DNA from 2 places in the Caproicibacter sp. BJN0012 genome. Region 2 is predicted to be linked to the other one. Evidence: riboswitches for the same ligand, from Rfam matches in the RefSeq annotation. Region 2 holds a riboswitch; the other holds the start of a gene.
The links. A riboswitch is a leader RNA that binds a small molecule or an ion and turns the genes downstream of it on or off. The one in region 2 is predicted to bind cyclic di-GMP.
Positions count from the first base shown of each region.

Region 1: linked by a shared signal. The riboswitch ahead of VA597_RS15880 (sigma-70 family RNA polymerase sigma factor) and the one ahead of VA597_RS04470 (sigma-70 family RNA polymerase sigma factor) in region 2 are both predicted to bind cyclic di-GMP.

Region 1 covers NZ_CP142518.1:3,222,744-3,228,813, reverse strand. The annotation lists gene VA597_RS15880 (sigma-70 family RNA polymerase sigma factor) at 498-947, opposite strand; cyclic di-GMP riboswitch class I at 1,358-1,449, opposite strand; gene VA597_RS15875 (hypothetical protein) at 1,545-1,814, opposite strand; gene arsA (arsenical pump-driving ATPase) at 1,888-3,624, opposite strand; gene arsD (arsenite efflux transporter metallochaperone ArsD) at 3,769-4,161, opposite strand; gene arsB (ACR3 family arsenite efflux transporter) at 4,185-5,261, opposite strand; gene VA597_RS15855 (ArsR/SmtB family transcription factor) at 5,307-5,660, opposite strand; gene VA597_RS15850 (hypothetical protein) at 5,731-5,919, opposite strand; gene VA597_RS15845 (FAD-dependent oxidoreductase) at 6,040-6,070, opposite strand, start outside.
Region 2 covers NZ_CP142518.1:924,502-930,571, forward strand. The annotation lists gene VA597_RS04465 (hypothetical protein) at 1-530, shown strand, start outside; cyclic di-GMP riboswitch class I at 1,469-1,562, shown strand; gene VA597_RS04470 (sigma-70 family RNA polymerase sigma factor) at 1,974-2,384, shown strand; gene VA597_RS04475 (helix-turn-helix domain-containing protein) at 2,381-2,563, shown strand; gene VA597_RS04480 (helix-turn-helix domain-containing protein) at 2,896-3,219, shown strand; gene VA597_RS04485 (AbrB/MazE/SpoVT family DNA-binding domain-containing protein) at 3,381-3,653, shown strand; gene VA597_RS04490 (hypothetical protein) at 3,634-4,395, shown strand; gene VA597_RS04495 (hypothetical protein) at 4,557-4,727, opposite strand; gene VA597_RS04500 (DUF4313 domain-containing protein) at 4,740-5,099, opposite strand; gene VA597_RS04505 (adenylosuccinate lyase) at 5,127-5,627, opposite strand; gene VA597_RS04510 (DUF6809 family protein) at 5,859-6,070, opposite strand, start outside.

The DNA of each region.
Region 1 (6,070 bases), 1.3 Mb from region 2:
CATTTTGACATGGCTGTCCCTCAAATCTATATAAAGCTTGTTCTTCATTTTATCGATTGGACGCTTCTATTCGGCACTGCTTCCCGAAGCGAGGGCGGCAACATAAATGGTTTGCCGGTTAAGCAAACACCATAGGGATTTCACCTCTCCGTGGTTCTCACCGAGCCGCCCCCATTGCGTGATCCCGCTTTCAGGCGGGGCTGTGGCTGGACGGAAGTAGCGTTAGCACTGTCCGTTTCATTGCGAAACAACCCACCACGGGCTGCTTTATAACCGGGCTTTGCCGCTCGTCGCCTTCGATGCCATCGGTTCAACGGATGTCTGTCACCCATCCGCAGGTAGTCTTGGCGCGCCCGTCAATGTCGCTGCCGCTCATCACGGCCGGACAGATCATGTATTTATGCTGCCGGATATGAAATTTTCAAAGAGCAATGAGGGAAGAGTAAAACCCCCTCACTTATTTCCACGTTGAGTGAGGGGGTTGAGCGGATAAATTTTTATTTTCCCATAAGTTTTTTTAATTCCGCCAGGATTTTTACCTTTCTATCGTGAATTGTCCGCTGCGCGATCCCGGTTTCTCTGGATAGCTGGCGCTCGCTCTTATCCATAAAAAAGAGAGCGGTGATCAACTCCTGTTCTTCCGGGGCGAGATGTTTGAGGCAGGCCAGCATTTTCCCGATCAGCACCGTCTTGATCGCGGCATCCTCAACACTTTCAATCTCGGTGACAAACTGTCTGTTTTCCTCCAGAAGCCGCTCGTAGGAGTCCTCCCGGCTTGGAATGTATGTAACGGTCCCACTGCCATAATCAATCCTGCACCGTTCGACTTTGATGTCGTACTGCTGGTATTCCATCAGGCGGTCGCTTTTCTCCAGAACCTCGATAATTTCTTTGCTTACATCGGGATATTTATCCCGGTAATTTGTTTTTCTCCGATACTTTGCCATAAGCTTGTCCTCCATTTCGTGATTGTTGAAATCCGGAAATGAAGAACAAGCGGAGGGGATCGGCAATGTCGATTCGACACGCTTCTACAAAAAGAAAAGAGCTTAAAATCGAAACTGTTCTTTAGCGGTCGAGGCGGGGCTTTTGTTGTCGAAAATAAAAAATCAGCACTTTGCCCGGGACGGCAAAGTGCTGATTTTTGAATATATTCAGTTAATGGAGGCGAGTGTGTACGGGATTCGCCGTCTTTATTTCAACCTCCGGAAAAGGAAGAAGTAAAGAATACTCATGGGTTCCCCTTTCACCAAGGGACATAGCAGAGCCATGAATGATCTTTGTTCAAATTATCCGTCAGAAGCTATAAAAACAATGAAAGCCTGCCCGTAAAAAGGGCAAGCTTTCAAGTGCGACTTCCGGCAGCCAGGCTGTCATAGCGCGCTTTTACGCACTTTAGACCCTATGGCTTTGCGTCCCCATCGTTAAATGGGTTTGCCCTTGGTTTGACTATTTTGTTGTTTTAACATCTTTCGGCTTGTGCTTCCGTATGATAGGCGCACGTGATTTGCAGGGAATGGGGGGATTCCATATTACTGTTTCCATCAACAGCAGCATGACTGATCGTCCTGAATGGTCAGCTCGCCATTTTCAGCTGCAAGTGTCACAGCCTCTGTCCTTGTTTGAGTCTGGTCATCCATCATAACAGGGACCCCGTCAATGGAGACGGACTTCTCGCCTGCTTGCAATTTGATCAGTTCAAATTGCAAGGATGTGCCGCAGCAGGATTGCTGCTGTGATACTTTTAAACAGTCACAATCATTGGAATCAAATGCCGCCTGAATCAAGGATTTTGCTTCTTCTGTAATTTTCATCTTTCATTTCTCCAGTTCTATCATTTTATGATATCTTTATAATGACACAATCGTCCCATTGGAAAGTGTTAGCTTATATTGTCAGCAGTTTATCTCCTTCGATTTCCTCAGCGCTCCATGCAATTACCGCAAAATTTCCCTTGGAATGTTCATCCACCTTGTTGATCCACTCGATTTCGTTGCTCACCTTCGCAGAAAGTATTTGATTCGTTGTACCGGTCCGGTAGAAGGAGGAATTGATTACCCACCATTTTGCTTCGATGCCGGCACGCTTTAAATCTTCCTCAAGGCGCAGTGCTTCATAGACGGGCGTATCCTCGGCCAAAGTTACAATAATGACCTCGGTTTCATCAGAATTGCGGAGGCGAGGCAGAAGTTTTCTCGCGGATTCCGGGATTTCGCCCTGGGAGCGTTTGATTTCCTGATTGTAGCTTTGGGTGGAATCCAGCAGCAAAAGGGTATGTCCTGTCGGAGCGGTATCGATCACGACGGTCTGGTCTTCCGCTTTCTCTACAACTTCAGCAAAAGCCCGAAATACTGCGATTTCCTGCGTACAGGGAGAACGTAAATCTTCCTCGATATAAGCGATATCATCAGCGGACATGGTTTTCCTCGCTTTGGTAAGCACTTCTTCCTGATATTTTTTCAGTTCGGCTTGTTCATCAATATGGCTCATGGTGATGCCGCTGGCCTCGCTGATTACGGATTTCAGGTGCCCGGCCGGGTCTGTGGTGGTCAGATGAACCTTCCTGCCTCTTTTTGAAAGACCCAGTGCAATCGCAGCCGCAATGGTGGTTTTCCCGACGCCGCCTTTCCCCATGGTAAAGATGACCTTCTTATTCGTGCGATACAGATCGTCAATGACATCTTCCAGATGAGGAATCGATTTAGCCCTGATTTTTTCATCGCGGACCCTATACTGATTCTGGGTCAGAAAAGCCCTGACATTGTCAATTCCGGTAATGTTATAGGCTCGGAGCGGAATCCGGTATGCGACCAGTTTTTTCAAGCGTTGCGGGATACTCAGAAGCGCATCCTGCTGTTTCCGATACAGACTTTCGGAAACGCTGTCATCGTAAGAAGTTAGCACACCATTGATCACCAGTGTTTGATTGTTGATACCAATCTCCGCCAGTTCCCTGGATGCTCGTTCCGCTTCTTTCAAAGGTGCTTCTTCCGGACGCGAAACAAGAATCAGCGTCGTCTGATTCCCGTCGGATAAGGTTTTGACGGCTTTTTTATAAACTTCCTTTTTACTTTCCAATCCCGAAAGCTGGCCTAAACAGGAAGCTCCGTGCGTGCTTTCGCTTATGAAGTTGCTCCACGCAGACGGCAGTTGCAGCATTCGGAGGGTATGCCCGGTCGGGGCGGTATCAAACAAAATGTGGTCATAGCCTTTTCGCACCGTTTCATCCGTGATGAACTTTGAAAACTCATTGAAGGCTGCAATCTCGACCGTGCACGAACCGGAAAGCTGTTCCTCCATATTTTTAATCACCGCATCAGGTAGTTTGCCGTGATAGGGGCCGATGACACTTTCCCTGTATTCTGCTGCTGCCTGTATGGGATCGAGGTTGGAAACAACCAGATTGGGGACTTCCTTAATCGCTACCCCTTTGTTCGTAAGCTCCGTATGGAAAACGTCCTGTAAATTCGAGGCGGGGTCCGTGCTGATTAAGAGGACCTTTTTTCCGCTATCCGCAAGGGTAACGGCCGTAGCACACGCCGTCGATGTTTTTCCAACTCCACCTTTTCCCGTGTAAAATAAATATTTTGTCAACCTGATCGATTGCGGATTAAAATTCTCCATGATGATAACCTCCAATTTTCGATAAAAAGATAAGGAGCATCCTCGTCCCTTGTGAAAAATTCACATAACTGATTTGGGAAGATATGCTCCTATCATCTTGTTAGAAGTGCTAAATCTCTTTCTCAGCAGAAAGTATGAACCAAATCAGCAGCACTTTCCTCCCGAGCAGCCGCATCCGCCTGACCTTCTCGGAGTAACTTTAACGGCCTTCGGCTTTCCGCCGAACAGAGTTTCCGGAACGCCGAGCAGGTTGGCAAATTCTTCATTGGTCGGATACCGGCCTGCAATCACGATTTCTCCATCCAAAACAGTGACGGGCAGCCCTTCAACGCCCTTTGTGTTGATAAAGTGGTTGACTGTCTTATCGTTTACAAACTGCTGCGGAGCGTTGGACAAATTGAACCGTTCAACATTGATCCCGTTTTTTTTGAGTGTATTCAGGGCAGTCGAAATCCTGAGAAGCTCGGAGTCGACTCCAACTCCGCAAAGGCCGGTTGAGCAGCACATGGCAGGTTCAAAGATTTGCATTTTTTTCATATAAGACATCTCCTAAAATAAAATTAGTTGTTAACGGCAGGTTTAGAATGCCAGCCTTTGTAATACCAGTCTTTGGTTTTCGTAATGATTCTGACAAGCATCAGCATCACAGGGACTTCCGTAAGGACGCCGACAGTGCAGGCCAGCACGACCGGCGAGTTTGGGCCGAACAGCGAGATTGCTACCGCGACTGAAAGTTCAAAGAAGTCGGAAGCGGCAATCAGGGATGCCGGCGCCGCTATATTGTGCGGCTGTTTTGTCCATTTGCACAGCAAATAGGTAAACGTAGAGGAGATAAGATTCTGGAGGATCAGCGGTACGGCGATCATCAGGACATAAAGCGGTTTTTCCAGAAGGATGTTGCCTTGAAATGAGAAAATAATGATCAAAGTCAGCAACAAGCCCAGCGTCGTTACATTGTCAAACTTGGAAACAAATTTTTCATTGAAAGCCGTTTCTCCCATTTTTTTGATCATCGTAACTCGTGTAACAGCACCCCCGACCAAAGGGACTACAACAAAGAGCACGACTGAGAAAATAAGGGTATCCCAAGGGATCTGAACGTTGTTCACGCCGAGCAGGAAGGAAACCAGCGGTACAAACAGAACAAGAATCAGCAGATCATTGACCGAAACCTGTACAAGGGTGTGCGCTGGATCGCCTTTGGCGAGATTGCTCCAGACAAACACCATCGCGGTGCAGGGAGCCGTCCCCAACAGGACCGCGCCTGTAACAAAATTTTGTGCCAGGTCGGCGGGGATAAAGGCGCTGAATACTATTTTAAGAAAGAGAGTTGCCAGCCCCAGCATCAGGAATGGTTTGATCACCCAACTGCTCCCGCTCGATATGAGGATACCGAGGGGATGCTTTCCCACGTTTTTAATGGATTGGAAATTGATCTTCAGCATCATGGGATAAATCATGATCCAGATCAGAATCGCGATCGGAATATTCTGCTGCGCGTACTGAAGTTTTTCCAGAAATGCAGGAATTACCGGCAGAAATTTACTGATCAGAATGCCTGCCGCCATACAGAGAAGCACCCAAACCGTCAGATACTTCTCAAAGAAACCAATGCCTTGTGTTTTTTCATCACTCATTATAATCGCCCCTAAATATCATACTAAAAAACTTGAATTGCAATCTCAATGTTTCTGTTGTGGAGAAATCGTGTCACATAACTTTTGACCGCTGCACTTTTGATACTCTGCCAGATCAATTTTGTAAGTTGGAAGTTCCCTCAAGTGATACTGGAGATACTCCCAAAGCTCAGCATTATCGCGCTTGAAGCAGTTATTGATCCGATAATAAGTCCATTGTGCTTTTTTGAAGCTGTCAAGAATTCCGCAATTTTTTAAGGCGGTCAGATGACGTGAAGCATTGGACTGTGTCATTTTTAAGGATGCTTCAATTTCACACACGCACATCTCCCGTTCAAGCAGCAAAGAAAGAATCCGCAGTCGGCTTTCCTCCGACAGGGCTTTGAAAAATTCAACCATTTACAACTCCCTTCCTATGAGCTTTATATGTTTCTTTTGGCTGGATCGTAGCCAAATCCGGACATTGTCCTTATAAAATACCGTTCATTTTATTTATACTGTAGGAAATATCATCCCTATTTGAAACGCCGTTCATGTCATTAACACTTAAGGAAATATCATCCTTATTTGTAATTCCGTTCATGTTAATAATACTGAAAGAAATATCATCTCTGTATGAAACACCATTGAAGTTGTTAATACTCAAATCGTTTTTCATACCAAAATCCTCCTCCTTTCAGTTAAATAGGATTTACCTTTAAAGCTTTTATACTTAGATGCTCATATACGCATACTATATGTTCTCGTTGACTATTTGTTACAAGAACATAATACCGGTTTATTTCTCTGAATGTATTTTGCAGTAGTGC
Region 2 (6,070 bases):
CAGATGTGAATCAAATGCCTGATAAGCTAATAGAGAACTCTGACATTATTATAAGGGCAAAATACAGTGGAAATCGTTTTGTTACTGGGGAAGGGTTTTATTCACCGGTTACAGTTGAAGAGGTTTATAAAGGTGATTCTGAATTCAACGGAAAACAGCTTTATATTCTGGAAGCTGTTGATACGTACACATATACACGTTATGTGAACACCATTAGCAAAGCATACCTGCCTCTACAGAAAAACAGTGAATATGTTCTTTTACTAAAAAAGGTACAATTTGATCCCGAGCGAAAACTGACTGATTTTGAAAACAGTCAGTATTATCCAATTACACAGACAGCAGCGGGTGCATATCGCCTTTCCAACCAAGAACAAACCAAAGTATTCAGTTGGGCCAAAAATCCGGAATCAATGAATTCGCTTGCGGGATACGATATACCTGTTGAGGATAAAAAGCAGTTAGATATTTATTATCAGCTAAAAAGTGGTGTATTGGGGGAGCTTGGAATACCGCTAACATCATCATAGATTCGTTCAGGACCTTCCTTTTTTATCTTAGATAAATTCTCATACTTAAAATTATTAAAAAAATGCAAAGCCCCCTTGAAAAGCGGTAGACTCGGCCAATTTCTTATCTTCTCAATACCTTTGATTTTAATAGATTATTACTGTTGTAAATCGGATTTGCTTACCTTAATACCCATAAAAAGTGAGGGCGCAAAGCTGCGGTCTAAAGGCAGACAGTAACACCGGATTCAAACTTATATTGTGAAGCCAGGAGCTGTTGCTTCCTGGCTTCTGACTTTGTTTAGGGAGTATTGGTAATCATGAAAAATATAAAATCACGAGGGAGGTGTTTTTATTGTTAACGGATAAGGAAATAAAATCAATCTTGGAGCTCTGTCTTAATGACCCACGGAACCCCAAGATTCCTCGGGAATGGCTTTGCAGAGAGCTGGACCGCATCATCCACAATGAAATATACAGAACAGATAATGAAATAGACTGCGATATCATCAACACTTGCATAATGCTTATGAACAGAATTACGCACCGAACGTCTTCTGGAGCATACAGCGAAGAAACAACTGCTACACTGAACAAAATATATGAAAAAGTTAAGGCAAATCAGATCAACAGAAAATAGTAAGAGATTAGATGTTTTCTTTCCATGAAATTATTAACTTAAAAACTGTAAGAAAACAAAGGCTTTAGTTGTTATTATAGTGGAGGGATATCTGCTACGATATGTTAAAAGTGAAAAACAATTATGTTGGCCAACGAGGTGTCGGCATTGGTATTTAATGTTCTGTCGGAGCTGTTCTGCCAGAGCCTGCTGGACCCTCTGCGGAAGTGCTGTAAGCGCACAAGAACTGTACTGTTGGAGGTTGTACTGCCAAAAAAGGCTGGAAAGAGAGGTGTCGTTTTGGTAAGCCAGATAAAACGCAGAATTATAAAAGAAAAGAGAGTCACAAGGGCAAAACCGCTGAAAGGCGGCGACGCAAAGCCGCAGGATCTAAAATGTTGGTTTTACAACATGACGATAGCCTGGCTGCCGGAAGTTACGCGTAAGGCCTGCCCTTTTTATGAGGGCAGGCTTTTGCAATATATGTGACTTTTGACGGATAATTCTGGGGTATCAGATACTTGGTTTTTGCCATGCTCTAAAGGAAAAAGGAGTCCCCTATATGATTACCTGTTTCCAGCTTTTTGGGAGGTTGAAATAAGGAAGAGGCACTTCGTACATACGAAGATTCTCCACCAATTCAATATAAAAAAACAGCACTTTGCCTACTTGGGCAAAGTGCTGTTTTTTTATTGCCGACAAGAAAGTTGTTACTCCGATCGTTAAAGACACATATCGAGCTATGCCTTTCCCATTGCTGTAAAAAATCGTCGAAACCGGCACATTGTCGATCCCCCCCTCCAAATTTTGGATTCCCTAAAAAATTCAGAATTTGGAGGAAAAACATGAAACGATATAATAATGGCATTGGGGAATCCAATGTCTTGCAAAATCAATTTACAGCCTATCTCGTAACAGCAGTACATAGAAAAAAAATACAGTATTTACGGGCTAAATTCAGGCGATTGAGTAATGAAATGCCTTTGGATAACCAGGAAATTCGAGAAGAACTTCAGCCCGAGCAGGATATAACATCTCAATTGCCACTCTTGGAGCAACTTGAAAACAAAGAACTTCATCAGGCGCTTGAACAACTCAAGAAGCGGGACTTCCGAATCTTGATCATGAAGATATCAGATGAGCGTTCCTTTGAGGAGATTGCTGACGAAATTGGAATCGGCTATAAAACTGTAACTTCTATTTACTACAGACTGATTAGAAAACTACGCGACGAATTAGGAGGTAAAAAGGAATGAATTTCAAAGAGTTGCTGCTTCTGGCAAAGGATAATGAAGACTTTGCTATAAAAAAACTGATAGAGATGTACAAGCCCTTACTTCTCAAAGAATCTACCGTGGACGGTGTTTTTGATGAGGATTTGTATCAAGAGCTATGCATGGTTTTTATGCATTGTATTGAAGTAATTAGGATCTAAAGTAAGAGGAAGGGAGCCATGATTTTCGGGGCCTCGGAATGCCAAAGAAGCGCCCGGTTTGCTTAAAGTAAAGCAAACTGGGTCAGGCGTTTCCTCATATATTCTATTGAGTTGTAACACAAGATATTCTGAAAGTCCTGCGACGGTCTGCCTGATTAATTTGGAATGGGATATCAAAACATCTGGAGCTGTACATCTCTTTTCTTCACTAAAAATAGCGATTGTAATACTATTGGTATTATAGAAACACATTTGGTTTCTGTTCAAATATTTCCTCTCCTTTATACTGATACTAATAGTAATATAATAATACAATGGAGGGAGGGAGCTAAATGGACAGGAAAAGCATTGGACGTCGTATACAGGCATATAGAGAAACTGCCGGAATGAGTCAGGAGGAGCTTGCTGAAAAGCTTGGATTAAGCACAATCTATATTTCCACAATTGAGCGAGGTGTTAGGACTCCGAGTTTAGAAGTTTTTGTGGATATCGTAAACGCGCTGAATGTCTCGGCTGATCTTTTATTGGTTGACGTTCTACGGAATGGCTATAAAATAAAGGCATCCAAATTATCCGAGGAGATAGACACCATGACTGCTGAAGACAGGGAACGGGTTTTTAAAGTAATTGAAGCGATGGTAGCAATTGCAAAATAAAAATTCTATAACAAAATACGGAACAAAAAGTCTGCGAATTTTTCCGCAGACTTTTTTGTTTTTGATATTATTATTCTTGCACATTCGACATCTGAATTTTGTATACTGATACTTATAGTATTAGTATAATACATATTTGGCTTAAAGAAAGGAAGTTTAAGATGAGAGCGGTTGGGATTAGAAAACTGGATGGCTTGGGACGCATCGTTCTGCCAAAGGAACTGCGGAGTATCCTTGGCCTTATCGAAGGCACGCCGATGGATGTTCTTTTGGATGACGATGGTAATGTGATTTTGCGAGAATCCACCTGTCATTGTATTCTATGTGGTTCAAACAAAACCATATGGACAGAAAATGGAAAGTCGTTGTGTAGTGCCTGTATTGAGAAAATCAGCAGGAGAAAGGAGAGTTTTCATGTTGACAAAATCGATTAAAGTTGATGAAACGGTTTTGGGAGAAATTCAATATTACGAGATGCCGTTTCCAGATGTATATTTTATGAGCGGTAAGAGAAATGAAGGTTATGTTGTACCGAAAGACTATAATGGTAAAGTCCTGTCGCAAAAGGCATTAGCTTTTGGCGTTGAGTATGGCGACTTACTTTTTTTCCTTGCCGGGGCAGCCATGAACATTGTTGATTACGAGCTCCTTAAATACCGTTTAGTACATAGTTGCAATAATAAGGAAAAGGAGGCATTTCAGGAAAAGCTGTTAGAATTCCGGCAGATGGGACAAATCGATATAAGCGGATATTTTGGTGCTTACCCGCCTCCAAATGAAACGCCGGTGGGGATTGTGGAGGGCTTTATTAAAGTCTGCAACGGAGTATATTTCGCTAAGTCGGATGGAAAATGGCTGCTGGGAATCAGTGATCCGATTGAGATTAGTGAGCTTTCTATCGTTGCACAGCAATTTGGCACCGAGATGAAAGATTATTGGTTTTACGATTCCCATACCAGTGCGATTCCGGTTTTTGAACTGGCAGATTATCATGAAGAGCTACATAAGCTGATTGTTTCCGAACCTGCGTTGCACACGTTCCTCTGCAGAAACTTTCCTGTCTACGTTGCAGATTACAATGCAGATCCTGCTTTAGAAAGAAATCCGATTGTCGCAGAAACAGCAGTATTGACCGAGGCACTGCAACCATTGAATTTTCCGAATGAAACAGCGTGATAAGCAAAAAACGGCAACTCCCAAATGTGGAGCTGCCGTTTTGCTTAGTCAGCCAGTTTTAACTTTGGACTCTCTTTTTATATGCGTACTGTTGCCTTCTGATAAGTCAAATGTATACCGTCAGTGGCTTTTTCGTAACTTATGTTATTCGGCCGTCCTTGTCAGGATACTTCTCTCGCCTCGCCATCATGTTCAATTACTTCACCGCTGGTGAAGCCTTGACTGAGCAGCCTCAAAATGTGCAGTTGGCTGTCTTCAGAGAGTTCAGTAAAATCGACCATTGTTCCTTCTACGTAAATAGTAAAGGCCGCCGTCCATGTTCCTGTTTTCATGCAATCTTCTCCTCATTTCTGTTGACTCTGATATTCCGTATATCCTTCGGGGTCCATTTCTTTTAAAGCATCAGGGAAAAAATGATACTCAGGATATACGCAGTAACCGCTGAACCCCAGCAGCCCTGTTGGGACACCTAATTTGTGATCTGCAATCCATTTCAGTATCTCCTGCCCATTATTATTTGTATCAATAAAGGCACACTCCCGCTTCCGAACACCATCAAGATTTACCGTCAGCGTATCCCAGGGTTCAGGAGCACCATCTTCCCATGTGGTCATCGTAATGGCAAGGTTGCCTTCGGGATATGTACAGACTTCCAGTTGCAGCGGATGAACGGAGCCGTATTTCTTTAAATCGTACAATTTCATATAAAGCTCCTTTCTATGAATATAGTCTTAACTTCCTGCAGATGTGTTTTCATCATTATCAAAAATGCCACGCCGCTTTTTGATTTCTGCTATTTTTCGCTTCCATTCAAGTTGAGCCTGCTCCGCACGTTTCCGTTCCGCTTCCTGCTGTTCCGGAGAAAGTGCGGAAAACTGCCACTCTTGTTGATCCTCAAAGATATCTCTGATCACACGCCGGACAACTTTTTCTGCAATTTCGACTACAGTGGGAGGATGATTTTCCATGGCCTCACTCCCTGCACGAAAAAGTTCAAGGTAATGGTCATACTGGCGTTCCGTCAGAAAGCCGTAGCCGTAATCATCTTGTATTTCGATTTCACTTCGATACGCCATGACCTGCGCGAACTCTGTCTGCCGTTTGGCCTTTTCCCGTGCGACCTTACGCTCCAGTTTTGCGGCCAGGCGTTCTAATTCCCGAATTGCCTCTTTGCAGGCCTCAGCTTCCAACAGATAGCCTTCTGTGTCCGGCCTTAGATATTTTCGACCCATCCAGTAACACCTCCATGCAAATTCAGAATACTCTGCTAACCGCGCCGAAAGCAGCGGCATTTTTCGCAGACTCCGATATGAGCCACCCGAAAGCCTTTAAACGAGCGAATTTTGTTTGGGCAGGTAGAATAGACTTTCGACCGCCCTTTATGCCTGTCGCTGTGCAGATGTTTTTGATACGGAAGGGCTTGTTTTTCAGCGTTCTGTATGCTTTTTCTATTCATGCTGATCCTACCCCTTTTCATTGCAGGGCGGCGCAGAAAGCCCCGCGGCAATCATCTTGGCAGCGGTGCGAAAACCTGTTTCAAAAGCCTGCTCAAGCTCAAAACTGGTTCGAATATCTATTGAGCGTCGGTATTCCTCCACCTGTTCCCAGACTTCCGGAGCGAGCAGTTTTTTGAGGCGCTTCTGGCTCTCCATCACCGGCTTATTGTATTCCCGCA